One region of the Reella acinonychis genome, then DNA from elsewhere that is predicted to be linked to it. Evidence: riboswitches for the same ligand, from Rfam matches in the RefSeq annotation. Region 1 holds a riboswitch; each other region holds the start of a gene.
The links. A riboswitch is a leader RNA that binds a small molecule or an ion and turns the genes downstream of it on or off. The one in region 1 is predicted to bind thiamine pyrophosphate.
Positions count from the first base shown of each region.

Region 2: another riboswitch for thiamine pyrophosphate. It lies ahead of thiC (phosphomethylpyrimidine synthase ThiC); the one in region 1 lies ahead of ACUXZ4_RS05235 (ABC transporter substrate-binding protein).
Region 3: another riboswitch for thiamine pyrophosphate. It lies ahead of thiM (hydroxyethylthiazole kinase); the one in region 1 lies ahead of ACUXZ4_RS05235 (ABC transporter substrate-binding protein).
Region 4: another riboswitch for thiamine pyrophosphate. It lies ahead of thiB (thiamine ABC transporter substrate binding subunit); the one in region 1 lies ahead of ACUXZ4_RS05235 (ABC transporter substrate-binding protein).

Region 1 covers NZ_CM128256.1:1,033,900-1,039,122, reverse strand. Annotated here, with positions in the region: gene ACUXZ4_RS05245 (ABC transporter permease) at 1-1,488, shown strand, start outside; gene fbpC (ferric ABC transporter ATP-binding protein) at 1,546-2,595, shown strand; gene ACUXZ4_RS05235 (ABC transporter substrate-binding protein) at 2,639-3,685, opposite strand; TPP riboswitch at 3,771-3,866, opposite strand; gene ycaO (30S ribosomal protein S12 methylthiotransferase accessory factor YcaO) at 3,969-5,223, shown strand, end outside.
Region 2 covers NZ_CM128256.1:1,770,881-1,776,103, reverse strand. Annotated here, with positions in the region: gene ACUXZ4_RS08670 (surface lipoprotein assembly modifier) at 1-59, opposite strand, end outside; gene thiC (phosphomethylpyrimidine synthase ThiC) at 314-2,248, opposite strand; TPP riboswitch at 2,368-2,463, opposite strand; gene metE (5-methyltetrahydropteroyltriglutamate--homocysteine S-methyltransferase) at 2,563-4,836, opposite strand; gene nagA (N-acetylglucosamine-6-phosphate deacetylase) at 5,018-5,223, opposite strand, start outside.
Region 3 covers NZ_CM128256.1:832,346-837,568, reverse strand. Annotated here, with positions in the region: gene pmbA (metalloprotease PmbA) at 1-19, opposite strand, end outside; gene yjgA (ribosome biogenesis factor YjgA) at 136-669, shown strand; gene ACUXZ4_RS04075 (patatin-like phospholipase family protein) at 699-1,541, opposite strand; TPP riboswitch at 1,663-1,759, shown strand; gene thiM (hydroxyethylthiazole kinase) at 1,809-2,606, shown strand; gene thiD (bifunctional hydroxymethylpyrimidine kinase/phosphomethylpyrimidine kinase) at 2,599-3,405, shown strand; gene thiE (thiamine phosphate synthase) at 3,398-4,060, shown strand; gene ACUXZ4_RS04055 (M15 family metallopeptidase) at 4,098-4,772, opposite strand; gene dapE (succinyl-diaminopimelate desuccinylase) at 4,765-5,223, opposite strand, start outside.
Region 4 covers NZ_CM128256.1:1,255,691-1,260,913, reverse strand. Annotated here, with positions in the region: gene ACUXZ4_RS06345 (DASS family sodium-coupled anion symporter) at 1-1,388, shown strand, start outside; gene thiP (thiamine/thiamine pyrophosphate ABC transporter permease ThiP) at 1,474-3,102, opposite strand; gene thiB (thiamine ABC transporter substrate binding subunit) at 3,078-4,079, opposite strand; TPP riboswitch at 4,134-4,230, opposite strand; gene rarD (EamA family transporter RarD) at 4,271-5,152, opposite strand; gene uvrD (DNA helicase II) at 5,157-5,223, opposite strand, start outside.

The DNA of each region.
Region 1 (5,223 bases):
CTTAGTGTAGCTGGAACCATTGGAGTATTAGCAACGACTTTCGGTCTTATTTTTGCTCTATATACGACAAGGATCGCTAAACGTACTGCATTTATTGGAAAAGTATTTTCTATTTTACCAATTGTTACTCCTCCTTTTGTTGTTGGTTTAGGGGTAACTCTTATGCTTGGACGTTCAGGATACGTTACCAGTTTTTTAGTTGAATATTTGGGATTCAGTAGTAACTGGTTATACGGTTTCACTGGCATCGTTATTGCTCATACCTTAGCATTAACACCTATGTCTTTTATGATTTTAGAAGGTGCATTGAAATCAATCCATCCATCTATTGAGGAAGCATCCTATACATTACGAGCAAATCGCTATCAAACATTTTTTAATATTATTTTTCCTCTATTAAAACCAGCTCTTGCAAACTCATTCTTAGTTGTAGCAATACAATCTCTAGCTGACTTTAGTACTCCACTAGTATTAGGTGGTAGTTTTGATGTTATCTCTTCACAAATTTATTTCTATATTGCAGGATCTCAATTAGATTATGCATCAGCAAGTACATTAGGAACGCTATTACTAGTATTTTCTCTCCTAATATTTGTAATTCAATATTTATGGATTGGTAATCGTTCTTATGTAACAGTTTCTGGTAAATCTTATCGAGGAGATGTACAAGAGCTACCAAATACTATGAAATACACTATTATTTTCTTCTTAGTATTCTGGGTTCTATTCAATACTATACTTTACGGTAGTATATTCTTTGGTAGTTTTACAATGAACTGGGGTGTTGATTACACTCTAACATTAAAAAATTACATTACCTTATTTGGGCAAGGATTCAGTGATGGAGCTTGGCCTTCACTTATTCAAACTGTCATTTTTGCAGCAAGTGCCGCACCGATTACAGCACTATTCGGTTTATTAATAGCATACATTACAGTAAGACGAGATTTTAAAGGCAAAAAAACCTTAGAATTCTTAACATTACTTTGTTTCGCAGTACCTGGCACTGTAGCGGGTGTATCTTATATTTTGGCATTTAATGACGCACCTATTTATATTACTGGTACTAGTCTAATTATTATTTTGTCAATGGTAATGAGAAATATGCCTGTAGGTATGCGAGCCGCCATTGCTGGTTTAGGACAACTTGATAAATCTTTAGATGAAGCCTCACTTTCTTTAAAAGGAAGTTCCTTCAAAACCATTTGGTTTATTGTATTACCGCTATTAAAACCGGCATTATTATCCGCATTAGTTACTAGCTTTGTACGAGCAATGACGACTGTTAGTGCGATAGTTTTCCTTGTAACTGCTGATACAAGGGTTGCAACATCATATATTTTAAATCGTGTAGAAGACGGGGAGTACGGTGTCGCAATTGCTTATGGCTCAATCCTTATTGTTGTAATGATGTCAATTATTTTGCTCTTTGACTGGTTAGTGGGCGACACAAGAATCTCTCGCTCAAAAGCGAAAAAAATGAATTAATCCATACCGCAAAGTGCGGTGTAAAAATCAAAAGTTTTAACAAAAGGCAGTAAATATATGAACAACGATTTTTTAGTATTAAAAAACATTACCAAATCATTTGGAAAATCCGTCGTTATTGATAATTTAGATTTAACCATTAAGCGTGGCACAATGGTGACCTTACTTGGTCCATCAGGTTGTGGTAAAACCACAGTATTACGTTTAGTAGCAGGCTTAGAAAGTCCAACCGAGGGACAGATTTTTATTGATGGAGAAGATGTCACCAAATCATCCATTCAAAATCGTGATATTTGTATTGTATTCCAATCCTATGCTCTCTTCCCACACATGTCGATTGGCGATAACGTAGGTTATGGCTTACGCATGCAAGGCGTTGGCATGGAAGAACGAAAACAACGAGTAAAAGAAGCCCTTGAATTAGTGGATTTAGCTGGATTTGAAGATCGCTTTGTTGACCAAATTTCTGGTGGTCAACAACAACGTGTTGCTTTAGCGCGTGCATTAGTACTCAAACCAAAAGTGCTTTTATTTGATGAGCCATTAAGTAACCTTGATGCTAATTTACGCCGCTCTATGCGTGAGAAAATCCGCGAATTGCAACAGCGTTTAGGCATTACTTCTCTTTATGTTACTCATGATCAAACAGAAGCCTTTGCTGTTTCTGATGAAGTTATTGTTATGCATAAAGGTAAAATTATGCAAAAAGCACCTGCAAAAGAGCTTTACCTTCGCCCTAACTCACTCTTCTTAGCCAACTTTATGGGCGAAAGTAGTATTTTTGATGGTCATCTTTCTCAAGATAAAGTAACAGTGAATGGTTACAGTTTCCCTCTTTCCAATTCATCACAATTCGGATTAGCCGATGGAGAATGTTTAGTGGGTATTCGTCCAGAAGCAATTAAACTGAAAAACACTGGCGAAGAAAGCCAACACTGCCACATTAAAAGTGCGGTATATATGGGAAATCACTGGGAAATTGTGGCAGAATGGGGCGGAAAAGATCTGCTTGTCAACAGCAATCCAGAAGAGTTTGATCCTAATGCACAACAGGCTTATCTGCACCTGGCAGAACATGGCGTGTTTTTACTGAAAAAAGAAGCCTAAAGATAAAAGTGCGGTGAATTACACCGCACTTTTTCTTTGTTTTTTACTTCGCCATTTTGGTTTCTTGTAGCCAATGCTCAGTTAAGCGTTTCGCTTCTTTATCAGAACCAAAACGAATAAAATCAATATCGATTAATTTCAATTCTGTCGGATTACTGGATTTTGGTGAGATTTCCGCATGAATATTGGTTGGAAGCTGATAAGAATCTGCATTTCGCCACATCATTTCTTGTGCTTCTTTATCTAACGCAAAATCAACAAATAACTTCGCATTATCTAAATTACGCGCACCTTTAAGAATACTAATTGCGCCTAAGGTATAGCCTGCACCTTCACAAGGTATAATGCCTTTTACTGGAGCGCCTTTATCTTTTTCGCGTATATAGCTGTGCATAAAGCTCACATCAACACCGACTTCACCCGTCGCCAATTTACTAGTAGCTAAACCACTTTTGCTATATTGCACCACGTTGTTATCCAATTTTTTAAAGAATTCAAAAGCTTTTTCTTCGCCCCAAAGTTGAACTAATGTGGTTAAAAATGAATAACCTGTGCCTGATACGCGCGGATCAGGATATTGAATTTGATCTTTAAAACGAGGATCCACTAAATCAGCAAAACATTTTGGCGGTTCAATCCCCAATTTTTCTAATTTTTCTGTATTGACCCCAATAGCAAGTTCCATTAAATAAATAATCGAACTATATTCACCTAGTTTTTCTGTTAAATGCTTAAATCTAGGCATAATTTCTTTTTGCTTAGGAGAACGATATTTCTCTAACAAGCCTTCACCAGCGGCTTGGAAATGAGGCTCTAAGGTGCCGCCATACCATAAATCCGCTTGTGGATTCTCTTTCTCCGCTTTAATTTTACCTAGAATGGTACCCGTACTATTACGCACGAACTGTGCATCTACGTTATATTTTTCTGCAAAACGTTGCACAATTTTTTCACAGGTCGCATTTTGCATGCTGCAATAGACGGTTAAGCGCCCTTCTGCTTGTGCTGGCTGTGAAAGCATAAATAATGATAAACCACAAAGTGCGGTCAATTTTAGACTTGTTTTGTGAATGGATGGAAAAGTTGTCATGAATTTACTCCTCGTTTAAGTGAAAAGAAAACACAGACTAACCACTAAACGAAAAGAAAGACATAATGATAGAAAAGATAACGATATTTATCTCTAATTAGTTCCCTACGTCAGCGTTAACTGTATCAGGTTCACGGGTATCATCTCAGCTGAACATTGTTCAGCACCCCGACTAAACGCCACAACTATAAAGCTTAATACACCATTTGTAAATAACTTATACGCATTCATCTGTAACATGATACAATTCGGCAAATTTTCGTATTCTCTGTAAGGTAACCCAATGACAGAACAAACCTTTATCTTAGGTAAAGATGCCGCGCTTGAAGAAAGTATCCATAAATTTCAACAAAAATTAACCGCACTTGGTTTTGATATTGAAGAAGCCTCCTGGTTAAATCCTGTTCCAAACGTATGGTCTGTCCATATTCGTGATAAAGATTGCCCGCAATGTTTTTCAAATGGTAAAGGGGCAAGTAAAAAAGCAGCATTAGCTTCCGCATTAGGCGAATATTTTGAACGTCTTTCTACTAACTATTTTTTCGCTGACTATTATTTAGGTAAAGATATTGCTGAAAGTGATTTTGTTCACTACCCTTCAGAAAAATGGTTCCCTATCGAAGATGAAGATATGTTACCAGAAGGAATTTTAGACGATTATTTACTCGGCTATTTTGATCCCGAAGGTGAATTGACACCTGATTTATTAATTGATTTACAATCTGGCAACTATGATCGAGGGATCGTTGCCTTGCCTTATATTCGCCAATCCGATCAGAAACCCGTTTACATTCCACAAAGCATTATTGCTAACCTATATGTATCGAACGGCATGTCGGCAGGCAATACCAAATATGAAGCTCGCGTTCAAGGATTATCTGAAGTATTTGAACGCTATGTAAAAAATAAAATTATTGCCGAGGCAATCAGCTTACCTGAAATTCCTGCGGATGTTATTGCACAATATCCGAGTATTCAAGCATCCATTCAAACATTAGAACAGGAAGGTTTCCCAATTTACTGCTACGATGCCTCTTTAGGCGGTAAATACCCAGTTATCGCAGTGATTTTATTTAATCCAAATAATGGCACTTGTTTTGCTTCCTTCGGTGCGCATCCAAATTTCCAAGTTGCATTTGAACGTACAGTAACGGAATTATTACAGGGTCGTAGTCTCAAAGATTTAGATGTCTTTGCTCCCCCTTCTTTCAACAACGATGATGTGGCAGAACATGCGAATTTAGAAACGCACTTTATTGATTCAAGCGGCTTAATTTCTTGGGATCTCTTTAAACAAACTTCAGATTATCCATTTGTTCATTGGAATTTTTCTGGAACAACGGAACAAGAATACAATAATTTAATGGCCATATTTAATGCGGACAACAAACAAGTTTATATTATGGATTACAACCACTTAGGCGTGTACGCTTGCCGAATTATCGTGCCTTCCATGTCAGATATTTATCCAGTTGATGATTTAATTTATGCCAACAATAACGCAGGGATGGATTGGCGAGAAATCTTGCTCGATTTAC
Region 2 (5,223 bases), 740 kb from region 1:
GTGAGTTGGCAAATAGTTGTCAAAAAAGTGAGGGCTGTAATTTTATATTTCATCTTCATTCTCTGTTACTTTATTTAAAAGCGGGCGAGTGTATCAGTAACATGCCCATATGTAAATTAAATAGGTGTTATTTTATTCAATTTATAAGATAAAAAATACCACGATTTCACAGAAAATTGCTTCGATTTTATACCTATAACGAAGAAAATTATAATTATCGTGGTATTAGTATTACATTGAGAAATATTATGATTATTACCCACCATATTTATATGATATGGTGGGTAACTTTTTCTTACTCTGACGGGGTTAACTACAGTAAATCCTGCGTTTGATGATAAATCTCACCGCCTTTTTCGCGGAATTTTTCTGCCATTTCACGCAATCCTTCTGCTTGAGTTTGGACATCGTCTGTCACGTTCACCACTTCAATGCTTTCCAAGCTTTTCGCATAATCACGCACTTCTTGGGTGATTTTCATGGAGCAGAATTTTGGCCCACACATCGAGCAGAAATGGGCGACTTTGCCTGATTCCTGTGGCAAGGTTTCATCGTGGTAGGCACGAGCGGTTTCAGGATCGAGAGAAAGGTTAAACTGATCTTCCCAACGGAATTCAAAACGGGCTTTTGACATGGCATTATCACGAATTTGTGCCGCTGGGTGTCCTTTGGCTAAATCTGCAGCGTGGGCAGCGATTTTGTAGGTAATTAGCCCTTGTTTAACATCTTCTTTGTCAGGCAAGCCTAAATGCTCTTTCGGCGTTACATAACACAGCATGGCACAGCCAAACCAGCCGATCATCGCTGCCCCAATGCCTGAAGTGAAATGATCATAGCCCGGGGCAATATCGGTAGTCAGTGGTCCTAAGGTATAGAAAGGCGCTTCGTGGCAATGTTCAAGTTCTTCGGTCATATTGCGTTGGATCATATGCATCGGAATATGCCCTGGCCCTTCGATCATCACTTGCACATCATATTCCCACGCAATTTTGGTGAGTTCGCCTAAGGTGTAAAGCTCAGAAAATTGCGCTTCATCATTAGCATCTTGAATAGAACCTGGGCGTAAGCCATCGCCTAAAGACAGTGACACATCATAGCTGGCACAAATTTCACAGATTTCACGGAAATGTTCATACAAGAAATTTTCCTGATGATGCGACAAGCACCATTTCGCCATAATGGAACCGCCACGAGAAACAATGCCCGTTAAGCGTTTGGCAGTCATCGGCACATAACGCAACAAGGTGCCAGCGTGAATGGTGAAATAATCCACCCCTTGCTCCGCTTGTTCAATAATGGTGTCTTTGAAAATTTCCCAAGTGAGATTTTCCGCCACGCCATTGACCTTTTCTAAGGCTTGATAAAGCGGCACCGTGCCAATTGGCACAGGGCTGTTGCGAATAATCCATTCCCGTGTTTCGTGGATATTCCGTCCTGTGGACAAGTCCATCACTGTATCCGCACCCCAACGGGTTGCCCACACCAGTTTTTCCACTTCTTCTTCAATAGATGAGGTCACTGCAGAGTTACCAATATTGGCATTGACTTTCACTAAGAAATTACGCCCAATGATCATCGGTTCTAATTCAGGGTGATTGATATTACAAGGAATAATCGCACGCCCTGCCGCCACTTCTTGTCGCACAAATTCAGGGGTGATTTTATCAGGAATATTTGCACCAAACGCCTGCCCCAAATGTTGTTGCAAAAGCACCGCACTTTTCACTCGCTCACGCCCCATATTTTCACGCAGAGCGATAAATTCCATTTCAGGGGTGATAATGCCTTGTTTGGCATAATGCATTTGCGTCACACATTTGCCCGATTTGGCACGTCGCACTTGATGTTTCAGTTGAAAACGCAGTTCGTCCAAAGTGCGGTCATTTTGGCGTAAATTCGCATAATCGGAACTCAACGCCGACAATTGCTCCGTGTCATCACGTTCAATGATCCAATTTTCACGACAAGCAGGAATGCCTTTGGTGACATCAATCTCTTTTTGCTCATCACCATAGACGCCAGCGGTATCATAAATAGGAATGGATTCGTTCGGCTCATATTGCGGATTATTTTTATCGCCGCCCACCAAAGTTGGACTTAAATGAATTTCTCGCATCGGCACTTGAATATCTGCCCGAGAACCTTGCAAATAAAAGCGAGAAGAATTGGGGTGTTGATGCCCTTTTAAATTATGAATAAAGGCTTGTGCCGCTTCACGTTTTTCACGGCGAGTAGTAACTTTTGACATAAGCAAATACCTTTTTTAATGGAAGAAAGTAAATTGCTTGTTGAAGTGAGGGGTAAATCATCGTATAACGTCTGTTTTGCAAAAATGCAGGCGACATACACAAAAGTGCGGTTTAATTTTGATGAGTTTTACTTGTTTCCCTACGCGGGTGTTAGCCCAACAGGTTCGACGGATCCCAATATGGTCTCAGCTCGAAAGCACTCCGACAAGATTGAAAAAGTATAAATTAAAATAGCTTAAAAAGCGATCAAAAAATCCTCGTGATAATAACACGAGGATTTTGATGATGTGCTTGACTAGCGAGTTAGCTTAAATTACGCCAATTCTGCACGTAATTTTTTGGTCACTGCCACCATTACTTCTAATTGAGCAATGGTTTCTGTCCAGCCACGGGTTTTTAAACCACAGTCTGGGTTGACCCATAAACGCTCTTTTGGCACCACTTTCAACGCTTTGCGGAGTAAGTGTTCAATTTCTTCCGCTTTTGGCACGCGTGGACTGTGAATGTCGTACACGCCTGGGCCGATGTCGTTCGGGTATTTGAAATCGCCGAATGCGGTTAATAATTCCATATCTGAACGTGACGTTTCAATCGTGATTACGTCGGCATCTAAACCGGCAATGGCTGGTAAGATGTCGTTAAATTCAGAGTAACACATATGGGTGTGGATTTGCGTGTCATCTTGTACTCCCATATAGCTTAAGCGGAACGCTTCGCCTGCCCATTGTAAGTACGCATCCCAGTCGGCGCGTTTGAGCGGTAAACCTTCACGGATTGCTGGCTCGTCGATTTGGATCACTTTGATGCCTGCTTTTTCTAAGTCTAATACTTCGTCAGATAACGCCACACCGATTTGTTTACATACGGTTGAACGTGGAATATCGTTACGCACGAATGACCATTGTAAAATGGTGACAGGACCCGTTAGCATCCCTTTCATCACTTTTTTGGTTAAGCTTTGTGCATATTGTGACCAACGCACAGTCATTGGCTCTGGACGAACCACATCACCGTAAATTACTGGTGGTTTTACGCAGCGTGAACCGTAGCTTTGTACCCAACCGAATTTGGTAAACGCAAAACCGTCTAATAATTCACCGAAGTATTCCACCATATCGTTACGCTCTGCTTCACCGTGAACAAGCACATCAAGGTCAAGTTCTTCTTGGCGACGCACCACATATTCGATCTCTTTCTTCATTGCTGCTTCATAATCAGCAAGGCTTAAATCGCCTTTTTTGAAGCTCGCACGAGCGTGGCGGATTTCCGTGGTTTGTGGGAATGAACCGATGTTGGTAGTCGGTAGAAGCGGTAAGTTCAACCACGCATTTTGCTTCTCGATACGCTCTGCAAATGGTGACTTGCGTTGGTCAGCATTCGCTGGCAAGTTTGCTAAACGCTCTGCCACTTCAGGGCGGTGAATTTCTTTAGAATTTGCACGCGCGTCCGCAGCCGCTTGGCTTGCATCTAATTCTGCTTTAATGGCATCACGACCTTTTTCAAGCGCAGTTTTTAATACGTTTAACTCTTGTACTTTTTGTAATGTGAAGGCTAACCAGCTGTAAAGTGCAGGGTTTTTCTCTTGTAATTGAGTTTCAACGCTTAAATCAAATGGCGTGTGAAGTAATGAACAGCTTGGTGCAATCCATAAGCGTTCGCCTAATTTTGCCTTTAACGGCTCAACCACATCTAATACTTTGTTTAGGTTCGCACGCCAAATGTTACGACCTTCGATCACACCCGCTGAAAGTACTTTGCTGTAATCTTCAAAGGCAGCAAGTTGCTCTGGGGAACGGATTAAATCTAAGTGTAAACCGTCTACGGGTAAGTCTTTTAACAGCGCAGCGTGTTCTGCCACTGAACCAAAGTAAGTCGCTAATAATAATTTTGCTTTCACTTGGTCTGCAAAGGTTGCGTAAACTGCTTTGTAGGCTTCTACCCATTCTTTTGGTAAGTCTAAGGCAAGGGCTGGCTCGTCGATTTGGATCCATTCAGCACCTTCAGCCACTAAGGCATTTAAGATTTCTACATAAACTGGCACTAATTTGTTTAATAAGTCAAAACGGTTGAAGGCTTCGCCTTTTTCTTTCCCTAACCAAAGGAATGTTAATGGACCGACGATGACTGGTTTGAATTTGTGGCCTGCCGCTTTTGCTTCACGAATTTGTTGTACATAGTGAGCTGGGTTGGCTTTGAATTCGGTTGTTTTTTGGAATTCTGGTACAAGGTAGTGATAGTTAGTGTCGAACCATTTGGTCATTTCGATCGCAAATTGCTCTTTGTTACCACGAGCTAATTGGAAGTATTGATCAAGGGTTAAATTTTGGCTATCGAACCCAAAACGAGCTGGGATCGCACCTGTTGCCACTTGTAAATCTAAAATGTGATCGTAGAACGTGAAATCGCCCACTGCCACGAAATCAGCATTTGCATCCGCTTGGTGTTTCCAGTTTTTCTCACGCAACGCTTTGGCTAAATCTAATAAATCTTGCTCACTTAATTCTTTACGCCAGTAACGTTCTTGGGCAAATTTTAATTCACGCTTTGCACCGACACGTGGAAAACCTAAAACGTGGAATGTTGTCATAGTAATATCTCCTATCTTTTGATTAATGATTTAGACGTCTAAACATCTGTTTGATAGGATAATGCGCTAAAATTACTATTTAATCAAATTCATATTTTTCATTTTATTTATGAATAATTTTAATGATGTAGTTTAAAAAAGTGCGGTGAAAATTTATGATTTTTTCACCGCGCTTGTGATGTTAGAAAGTGTGCCAATCGCCGTTTACTGCGGTACCAATAACTTTAAATTGGTTAGTAAATGCCGTTAAGTTAGCAATTTTTCCTACTTCAATGGATCCTAAATGATCATCTACTTTGATGGCTTTAGCAGGGTAGTAGTTGCACATTCTTAAGGTTTCATCAAGCGGAATGCCTACGTGCTGAACAACATTGCGAATTGACTCGA
Region 3 (5,223 bases), 200 kb from region 1:
AATTCTGTTCAGTTTTCATTATTTACCTTTTTATTCAATCTCATCCAATGTCCTAAGTTTGTGGCATTTTAGCTTATTTGCTACAATGTCGCAAAATTAAGAAACATAGCGCCAAGCAATCAAACAGGATAAAAAATGAAAAAGCGTGGAAAAAAAGTCGACTTAGATTGGACTGATGATCAAGAAGAAATTATTTGGGTAAGTAAAAGTGAAATTAAACGTGATGCGGAAGATTTAAAAAAGTTAGGGGCAAAAATCGTTGAACTGACACAAACGAATTTAGAAAAAATTCCCTTAGATGAAACCCTATTAGATGCCATTAATTTAGCTCGTCGTTCTGAACGTGAAGCAAAACGTCGCCAACTACAATTTATTGGTAAATTGTTGCGTTCTATGGATGTGGAGCCAATCAAAGAAGCGTTAGAAAAAATTGAAAATAAACATAATCAACAACAAGCCATGTTGCATAAATTGGAATTATTGCGAGAGGAATTGATCGAGTACAATAACGAGGATTTAGCGGCTTTTTTTGAGCAATATCCACAAGCAGATCGCCAGCATTTGCGCAATTTGATTCGTTCAGCTAAAAAAGAAAAAGAGCAAAATAAACCAGCAAAAGCCTATCGTGAGATTTTCCAATATTTAAAAGAATTAATCTTAACTGACTAAATAAAATCCCCGCTATTGCGGGGATTTTTTTAATTGGTTAAATAAGCTTTCAACCCAGCCAATTCATTTTTTGCATCTGCCATACCCAAATCATACATTTTTTGAATCATTTTCGGATCTTTTTCCAATCTACTAATATTAATAGTTTGTGAAGGACGAATTACATAAATTTGTTTTTTATTATTGAGATCAATAATTTGTTCTACGGTCTGGTTGTATTCTAAGTAACGATTTTGCCAGCGTTCGATTAGTTTAGGGTATTTTTTATACATTAATTTAAACAACCACATTGAACTTGGTGTTTTGCGATAATCCAAAGGACGAGTTAACACGACAATCACTTTGTCATAGCCTAATTCAAAGCACTTTTGAATGGGAATACTGTCTGAAATACCTCCATCTAAATATTTTTTACCATTGATTTCTACTATTTTCGATACAAAAGGCATCGCCGAAGTCGCTCGGAAATACTCCATTTCCTTGAACACATCTTGAATTTTCACATATTCTGCTTCCCCCGTTTCAACATTCGTCAAAGTAAGCCAAAAATCAGTGTGGGATTGTAAAAAAGCGTCTTGATCAAAAGGGTCTAATTCAAAAGGTAATTGGTAAAAAGCGAAATCGCGATTCACAATATTTCCTGTCGTCAACAAACTATGCAACCCCATATAGCGTTTATCATTCAAATATTGTAGGTTGTAACGCAACACTCGCCCTTGCTGCTTTGAAGGATAATTAATACCAAATAATGCCCCCGCAGACACACCCACTATTCCATCAATATGCACTTGCTGTTGCATAAATACATCAAGCACGCCCGCAGTGAAAATGCCACGCATAGCGCCACCTTCAAGTACTAAACCTACCTTCATGCTGTTCCTCTTTTATTCTTAATAATCAAAAACATCTTCATTTTACACCGCACTTTTGTGTGATCAATATCACAGTTATTACTTTTTATCTTTGTTTTTTTGTTTTAATAAATTAGACTACCAAGGTTAGTCGGGGTGCTATCTACTAAATGGCTGAGATTATACCCGTAAAACCTGATACAGCTAATACTGGCGTAGGGAACTAATTTTTCTTTTTTACCGCTCCATTATTGCGTATCTTTCTTGTCGTTTTAATTAGGAAATTATATGCAGTTCAATTACTTAAATCTTGTTCGCGAACAAAACCCACTTATTCATTGTATCACCAATATTGTTGTCACCAATTTTTCTGCTAACGGTTTACTCGCTTTAGGCGCTTCGCCTTTTATGTCAACCATGCCCGAAGAAGTAGAAGAAATTCAAAATTTTGCAGGAGCATTATTGATTAATATCGGTACGATTAATAAGCTTGATGTTGAAGCAATGATACTCGCGGGTCAAGTAGCAAATAGAACTGGCGTTCCAGTGGTGTTAGATCCTGTTGGAGCAGGAGCAACTACTTATCGTCGTCAAGTCGTACAACAGATTTTAGATAAAGTTAAAGTATCCGCCATTCGAGGCAATGTCAGCGAAGTGGCATTTTTAGCGGGCGTAGAATGGGAAAGCAAAGGCGTTGACGCGGGTCAAGGCGAAGGAAATATTGCAGAAATTGCGCTAGCTGCTGCGCAAAAATATCAATGCATTGTTGCGGTTAGCGGCGAAATTGATTATATCAGCGATGGAAAACAAGTCGCGAAAATTGCCAATGGTACCGATTTATTTCCAAAAGTCACTGGTTCAGGATGTTTGTTAGGCGCTGTTGTTGGTGCTTTCTTAGCTGTAGCAGAAAAAGACGATTATTTTTCAGCTTGTGTTGAGGCTTGCACAACTTATGCTGTCGCTGGCGAATTAGCCGCTGCAGGTTTAACGACCGAAGTAGGTAGTTTCGCAGTAGAGTTTTTAAACAAATTGTCTTGTATCACAACAGAAGACATCACCAAGATTTCAAAGGTAAATTATGAATAATATTCCTCAAGCACTGACAATTGCAGGTTCGGATAGCGGCGGAGGCGCTGGTATTCAAGCGGATTTAAAAACCTTCCAAATGCGCAATGTGTTTGGTACAAGTGCAATTACGGCCATTACCATACAAAATACCATGGGCGTTTTTGGAATTGCGCCCATTCCCCTTGATGCAATTGCCGCACAAATTCGTGTAGTTGCCGAAGATTTCAATATCAATGCGGTAAAAATCGGTATGTTAGGCAATGCTGAAATTATTGAAACAGTGGCACAAAGTTTGGATACTCACAACTTTCCAGTAGTTGTGCTCGATCCTGTTATGGTAGCGAAAGGCTCAGAGCCTTTATTAGAAAAACAAGCGATTCAAGCGCTAAAACAATATATGCTACCCAAAGCACATGTGCTGACACCAAATTTACCTGAAGCTGAAGCATTAACAGGTATTAAAATTCATGATCACAAAAGCGCAGAAAAAGCCGCTCGTTTATTACAAGAGTTTGGCGTGGAAACCGTTGTGATTAAAGGTGGACACAGTGTAGATTCTCAAAGTGCGGTCTGTTTAGATTATGTTTTCACCCCAAACAAACAATTCTGCTTAGAAGCAAAACGCTTCCCAACGAAACACACTCATGGTACAGGCTGCACTTTCTCTGCTTGCATTGCCGCGGAATTAGCTAAAAGTAATAGCATAGAACAAGCTATTCGAACAGCCAAAGCATTTATAACTGCGGCAATTAGCAACCCGTTAAATATCGGACATGGTCATGGACCAACAAACCATTGGGCTTATAAAGATGAATAATATCAAACAAATGCTATCGGTGTATTTTATTGCAGGAACACAAGATTGTCGCCATTTAGCTGGCGATCCTTGCCAGAATCTATTGCACGTATTAAAACAAGCATTGGAAGCAGGAATCACTTGCTTTCAATTCAGGGATAAAGGCGAAGATTCACTGATCTCACAGCCCGAACAGCAAAAAATATTGGCAAAACAATGCTTGGAGTTATGCCGCCAATATAAAGTGCCCTTTATTGTTAATGATGATGTGGAATTGGCAATGGAAATCGGTGCGGATGGCATTCATGTGGGTCAACAAGATATGGCAGTCAGCGAGCTATTAAAACGCACCAATGGCAAATTTATTGTTGGCTTATCCACCAATAACCTTGAACAAATTCAAGACGCACAACAACTAGAGGACATTGATTATATTGGGGTAGGCCCTATTTTTGCGACAGCATCAAAAGCAGATCATTCCCAACCCATTGGTATAGAAGGTATTGAGCAACTTAAAAAAATTCCGCTTAATAAACCTTTCGTGGCAATCGGTGGCATTACCACAGAATCCGCGCCTCAACTGAAACAACTTGGTGCTGATGGCGTAGCGGTGATTTCAGCCATCACTCAAGCACAGAATATCAAAAGTGCGGTGCAAAAATTAAAAGAATTTTAAGTATATAAAAGGCATCCTAAGATGCCTTTTACTGTTCTTATAAACAAAAACGCGCGAATATTTCCTCAATGCGTTCAATCAAAATCGCTTTCGCCGCAACCTGTTCATTTTCCCAAGCGCTCATCAAAATTTCTGGGCTAAATTGCTGTTGCAATGGCTCCGCAATAGGAAAATAGCTTAAATGCCAAGGCTCTAAGCCAATTTCTTTATCTTCTTGTTCTAAAAAAGGAAAATAAAAACCAAATTGTTCTGCATTAACTAATAACCAATTAGTTAAACGTTGAAAATAGCCACCTGTTTGATATTCCCAAGGCTCAAGTTGCAATTGTTGGCCATCGGGAAGCAAATCAGGATCAAAAATATCAATTTCCGTTCCCCAATGATGACGACTAGCACCTGGCATTGCCGACCAGCGTAAAATGGCTTGGCATCTTTGCCAATCATCTAAACAGCTCAAATCAATCGCTATTCCTTTATCATCATGCACTTTCCGTTCGCCACAAAATTTGCTATTCCAAATCAGTTGTTGGCGTGCAAAATCGCGATAAGTGCTGGCGGGTTGCAAATTAAATCCCGCTTGTTTTGCTGCCTGCTGCATAGCTACAAAAGCAGATACCACTTCTGCTTGCAAAAAATAGTTAGGCGAAAGCTCGTTTGGTAACGCCAACAAATGTTCACGACTTTTACCTGTGAGAATTAACTGATTATTCATTGAGTAACTGTTCTAAAATTTGATAATAAATCTCACCGCACTTTTCTAAATCATCTATGTTTACACACTCATTCACTTTGTGAATAGTATGATTTAGCGGTCCAAATTCAATCACTTCTGTTCCCATTTGTGCGATAAAACGTGCATCTGAAGTGCCGCCACCTGTATCTAACTGCGGTGTAATTTCAGCGACTTTTTTGACTGCCTGTATTGCTGTTTCCACCAACAGTCCTTTCTCTGTTAAAAAAGGTTTTCCCGACAAATTCCACTCAATTCGGTATTTTAATCCGTATTTTTGCAACATTTCAGTGACTTTTGTTTTAATGATTTCATCCGTCACTTCGGTGCAATAACGTAAATTGAACTGTACATAAAGTTCACCAGGGATCACATTATTACTGCCTGTTCCTGCTTGAATATTCGCAATTTGTAAGCTAGTTGGTGGGAAAAA
Region 4 (5,223 bases), 220 kb from region 1:
TTTTAGTGGGATTGGCGATTTGGTTTTGCCCAACTCCTGAAAATTTATCACCTAAAGCATGGGGAATGTTAGCTTTATTCGTTGCAACCATTGTTGCAATTATTGCGAAAGCGATGCCTATGGGGGCTGCTACTCTCGTCGCTTTAGTGGTAAGTGGTTTAACGGGATTAACACCACTTTCAGCCAAACAAGGCGATGTTGGTATGCTTTCAGGCTTTGCCAATGGTACTATCTGGTTAATTGGTATTGCCATGTTTTTATCACGTGCCGTCATAAAAACAGGCTTAGGGAAACGCATTGCACTCTATTTCGTAGCTCGTTTTGGTAAAAAAATGATGGGTGTTGCCTATGGTATCGCCTTAGCCGATGTAATTATCGGACCTGGTATTCCGTCAGCATCTGCTCGTGGGGGCGGTATTATGTACCCTATCATGCAATCCATTGCTGATGCTTACGATTCAAAACCTGGCCCAACGGCTCGCCGCGCAGGTGCATTTTTAGCAATCGCTGTATCACAAATTGATACCATAGTTTGTACTATGTTCTTAACCGCTATGGCAGGAAACCCGCTTATTGCCGAACTAGCCAAAGGGCAAGGCGTTAATATTTCTTGGATGACTTGGTTCTTAGGTGCCATTGTTCCAGGTATTGTGAGTTTAATTGTCTTGCCTTATTTTGTGTATCTGATTTATCCACCAGAACTCAAAAACACGCCAAAAATGGCAGAAATGGCAAAAGAAGAACTCAAAAATATGGGACCTATGAGTAAAGCAGAAATCATCCTTGCTTTAGATTTCGTTTTACTTTTATTCCTTTGGACTGTTGGTGATCTTGTTTTCCATATTCCAGCTACAGTTTCTGCCTTTATTGGCTTAGTCATTTTATTATTTACTAATATCATGACGTGGAAAAACATTGTCGAAGAAACAACCGCTTGGGATACTATGTTCTGGTTTGCTGTATTAGTTATGATGGCAAATGCATTGAATAAATACGGTGCAATTGCGTGGGTGTCAAACCATATCGCAAATTCAGTAGGAACATTTAGCTGGCCTATTGCATTCTCTATTTTGGTACTGGTTTATTTTTATACCCGTTACTTCTTCGCCTCTGCTATGGCGCATATTTCAGCGATGTATTTAGCCTTCTTGGCAGCTGCTATCGCAGTAGGGACACCACCAATTATTGCGGCAATTGGTCTAGGTTATACTTCTACGTTATCAATGAGCTTAACACAATATGCTGGCGGTCCAGGGCCTGCATTATATGGTTCAGGTTACAACAGCACTGGGCAATGGTGGGGAGTAAGCTTCGCAGCTTCAATTGTCTCACTCATTATTTGGTTTGGTGTTGGCGGTATTTGGATGAAAATGTTAGGTTGGTGGTAATTCCATCTCCCAATAATCAACAAGGCAAAGTTTAATCACTTTGCCTTTATTTTTGCTTAAAAGTGCGGTGGATTTTCTGCTATTTTTATTCGTTATGTTTATGCTTTTCTAACCAGTAGAATAATCCCAAACAACTTAATAATAAAATCAGTGCTGTAACTGCACTTTCATCACCACGATAGCTGCCTAATTGTTGATAAAGCAAATAAGGCAGTGAACTAAAGTCTTGATTACCAAATAATGCGATCGCCGTAAAATCGCCCAGAGACAGACAACAAGCAAGTGCAAAAGCATATTTCATTGGTGCCGATAAACTGTGCCATTCAATTAATTTGAAACGTTGCCACCCCGTAATGCCTAATGACTGACAAAGTTTTTCATAATGGCTCAGATTATATTTCATTGGGCTTGCGAGAATACGAATTACAAAAGGCAATGCCATCACAGAATTACAAAAGATCAGTAAAATAAAGAGATGAATTCGGGTAAAGTCCCATTCTCTTAACCATAAGAACAGTCCCATAGCGAGCAATAACATTGGAATCGCTAAAATTGCCAAACTAAAATGGATCATTCCATCAGAAAATCGTTGAAATCCTAACCAATATAATCGTCTTGACGCTAGCAATAATGATATTGCCATAACAACAGATGCCAGCGCGGATAAAGGAGCGATACTCATTGAATAAGTGACTGCTTTCCATAACGCGACTTGTTTCCATGCAGTCAAAATCGCCTCAGATGAAACCGCACTAATCACAATATTCATTAAGGGTAAAAGTAAAAATAAGCTCGTGATGAATATCAATGTAATCTGCCAGTATTGTACCCATTTTGATTGGTGCGCAACCCAATAGCTACGTTGGCTTAGTTGTGTTTCTGCTGTTGGGCTAAACCAACTGCTTAATAAAAATAATAGGATACAAAAAACAAATTGTAATAATGCAAATTGCACCGCTTTGGGTAAATCAAAATCAAATATGATCGCTTGATAAATAGCGACTTCTAATGTGGTGTACTTAGGTCCACCGCCCAATACAAGTACAATAGCGAAACTGGTAAAACACAGCATAAAAATCATAATAAATACGGGCAATATTTGTTGTTTTAAATAGGGAAGTTCAATCCAACGAATAAATTGCCAACCGCGTAAATTGATCTGTGCTGCAAGCTGATGTTGTTGATAAGGAATTGATTGATATGCTTGCAAAAACAATCGGGTTGCTAAAGGAATATTAAAAAATAAATGCGCAATCAGAATCCCTGTCAAACCATAGATAGAAGGCGTCCAACTAAAAGCGAATTGTTTACTTAATCCGCCTAACCAACCAGATGCACCATAAACACCAAGGATACCGAAAATAGCAACGAGTGAAGGTAATACAAAGGTCAATGAAAATAATCTGAGTAAGACACTTTTGCCCTTAAAACTTTGATAGAAAAAAGCGCGGGCAAATAGTAATCCAATAATCAGAGATAACAAAGCTGATAATGAGGCTTGAGTTAAGCTAAAAGAGATAACTTGATAAATATAAGGATCTTGCCATACACCTTGCAAAACGTTGTCGCCAACTTGCCAAACCGCGCGCAAGCTAGAAAAATAAACAGACAATAAAATAGATAAAACGATCAAGGCAGCAATATAATGCTGCCAAGATAAACGCGGTAAATTTTGTTTAACGGCAATCTTTATTGACTTAAAATCGATTGCCATGCCGATGTCCATTGCTTAATGTTTTGCTCTGTTACTTTTTCTGTATTCAGGCTTTTCACCTTAAACTGTTGTTGTTTTAATGCATCAAAATGTGGCTCTACTTCTGTTGCAATCACAGAAAGCATGACATTTTTCTGACTAATCTCTTTTTGTGCTGCTGGTGATAGGACAAATTGGATAAATTGATCCGCACATGGATTATCATGCCTTGCAATTTTCGCCATAGTATCCACTTGATACAAAGCTCCTTCACTAAAATCAGTGGCAACATATTGATCAGTTTTATCATTAAGCACATGGTAAATTGGCGAAGTATTGTGACTAAATACTAGATCTGATTCACCTTTGAGGAATACACCGTAAGTTTCGCTCCAACCTTTACCCACTGTTACCGTATGTTTCGCTAAGTTTTTCCAAGCTTGTTCAATTTTATCTGCGGGATAAACCACATTCATCCAAGCTAATAAACCACGCCCCATACTGCTAGTACGAGGATCTTGATAAATGATGCGCAAGTCCTGACGCTCAACTAATTCTTGCAAACTTTTTGGTGGATTTTTCAATTTGTTCTTATCATAAATAAAGGCAAATTGACCAAACTCATAAGGAACAAAAGTTTGATCTTGCCAATCAAATGGTAGTGAAAGTGCGGTTAAATCTACTGATGTTTTTGCAAATAATCCTGTTTTTTGTGCAGCTTCCATTTGGAAATTATCCAACCCTAACACAACGTCCGCTTTGGTTTTCTTTCCTTCTAAACGAAGACGATTTAATAAAGTATTTCGGCTATCGAACACTTGATAATTCACTGAACATTGTGGGAATTGTTTTTCAAACAATTGTTTCACTTCTCCACCCGGTCCCCATTCAGAACCAAAAAACTCTTCAGAATACACATTGACAGTGGTGCTATTAGCAAGTACAGAAGTGGAAAATAAAGAAAGTGCGGTGATAAAACCATATGTTTTGTTAGACATAAAAAATCCTCTAATCAAAAATTAAAGGAATTTAAGTGCGGTCAAATTTTGTTAAAGTTGACGTTTCTCAAATCCCTACGCTGATATTAATCGGTTCAGGTTCAACGGGTATTTTCTCAGCCAATGAATATTAGCACCCCGATGAGAACGGTTTAGTGTAAGTGTTTTTGCCCAAACTTAGCAATAAAAATCTATACCTTAATTCGTCTTTTAGGTAAATTCGCAATACCATCCCAAACTAAAAGCGCAACGGCAATAAGTAAACAGATCATTAAAAGGTAAGAATCGCTTTGTAAGCTTTCACCAATTAAGAAAGAAACACATAACATGAAAAAAGGTTCAAAATATCCTAATAATCCCAATAAATTAATAGGTAAACATTGGCTTGATAAAATATATAACCCCAGTGCTAAACCACCTACAGCACCAAGCAACGCAAGCCAGAGATAGATATGAGGATTTTGACTTTGAATCCAAACCATATCCGTTTGGGAAGCAAAATAAATTGAAGCGGGTACCAGTAACAACATTTCAAAAATAAAACTGGATAAATGCAGCACATTAAAATATTTTCTTACAGCAAAATAGACGGGATAGCCAATACAAACCAAGCCCGTTTCCCAAGAGAAAACGCCCGTCAAAATCACTTTACTTAGCACGCCGATAGCTGCAAATAAAACCGAATAAGTCTTTATTTTAGACATCCGTTCTTTATAGAAAAAACGCCCAATTAATACCATAATTAAAGGCATTAATAGATAACCAATTGAAACCTCAATGGCTCGATTATGTACAGGCGCCCATACAAATAACCACATTTGCACACCCATAGTGGCACTTGTAAAAAGCAGAACAATAAATAAGCGCGGTTGATTTTTTACTTGGATTAAAAATTGAAAAAAGGCTTTGTGCTGTTTCAAGCTGTAAAGTAGCACAGCTAGAAAAGGTAAGGTCACTAACGTTCGCCAGCCAAATAACATTTCGCCTTCCAGCGGTTGTAGCACCGTAGAAAGAAAATACACAATGCCGAACAATAAAGAGGCAATGATAGAAAACGAAATCCCTTTAATCATATATTTATAACCGTTCTAATTTTGCTAAATGCGCAATAAGCCACTTAATGCCTTGACCTTGGAAGGCGATT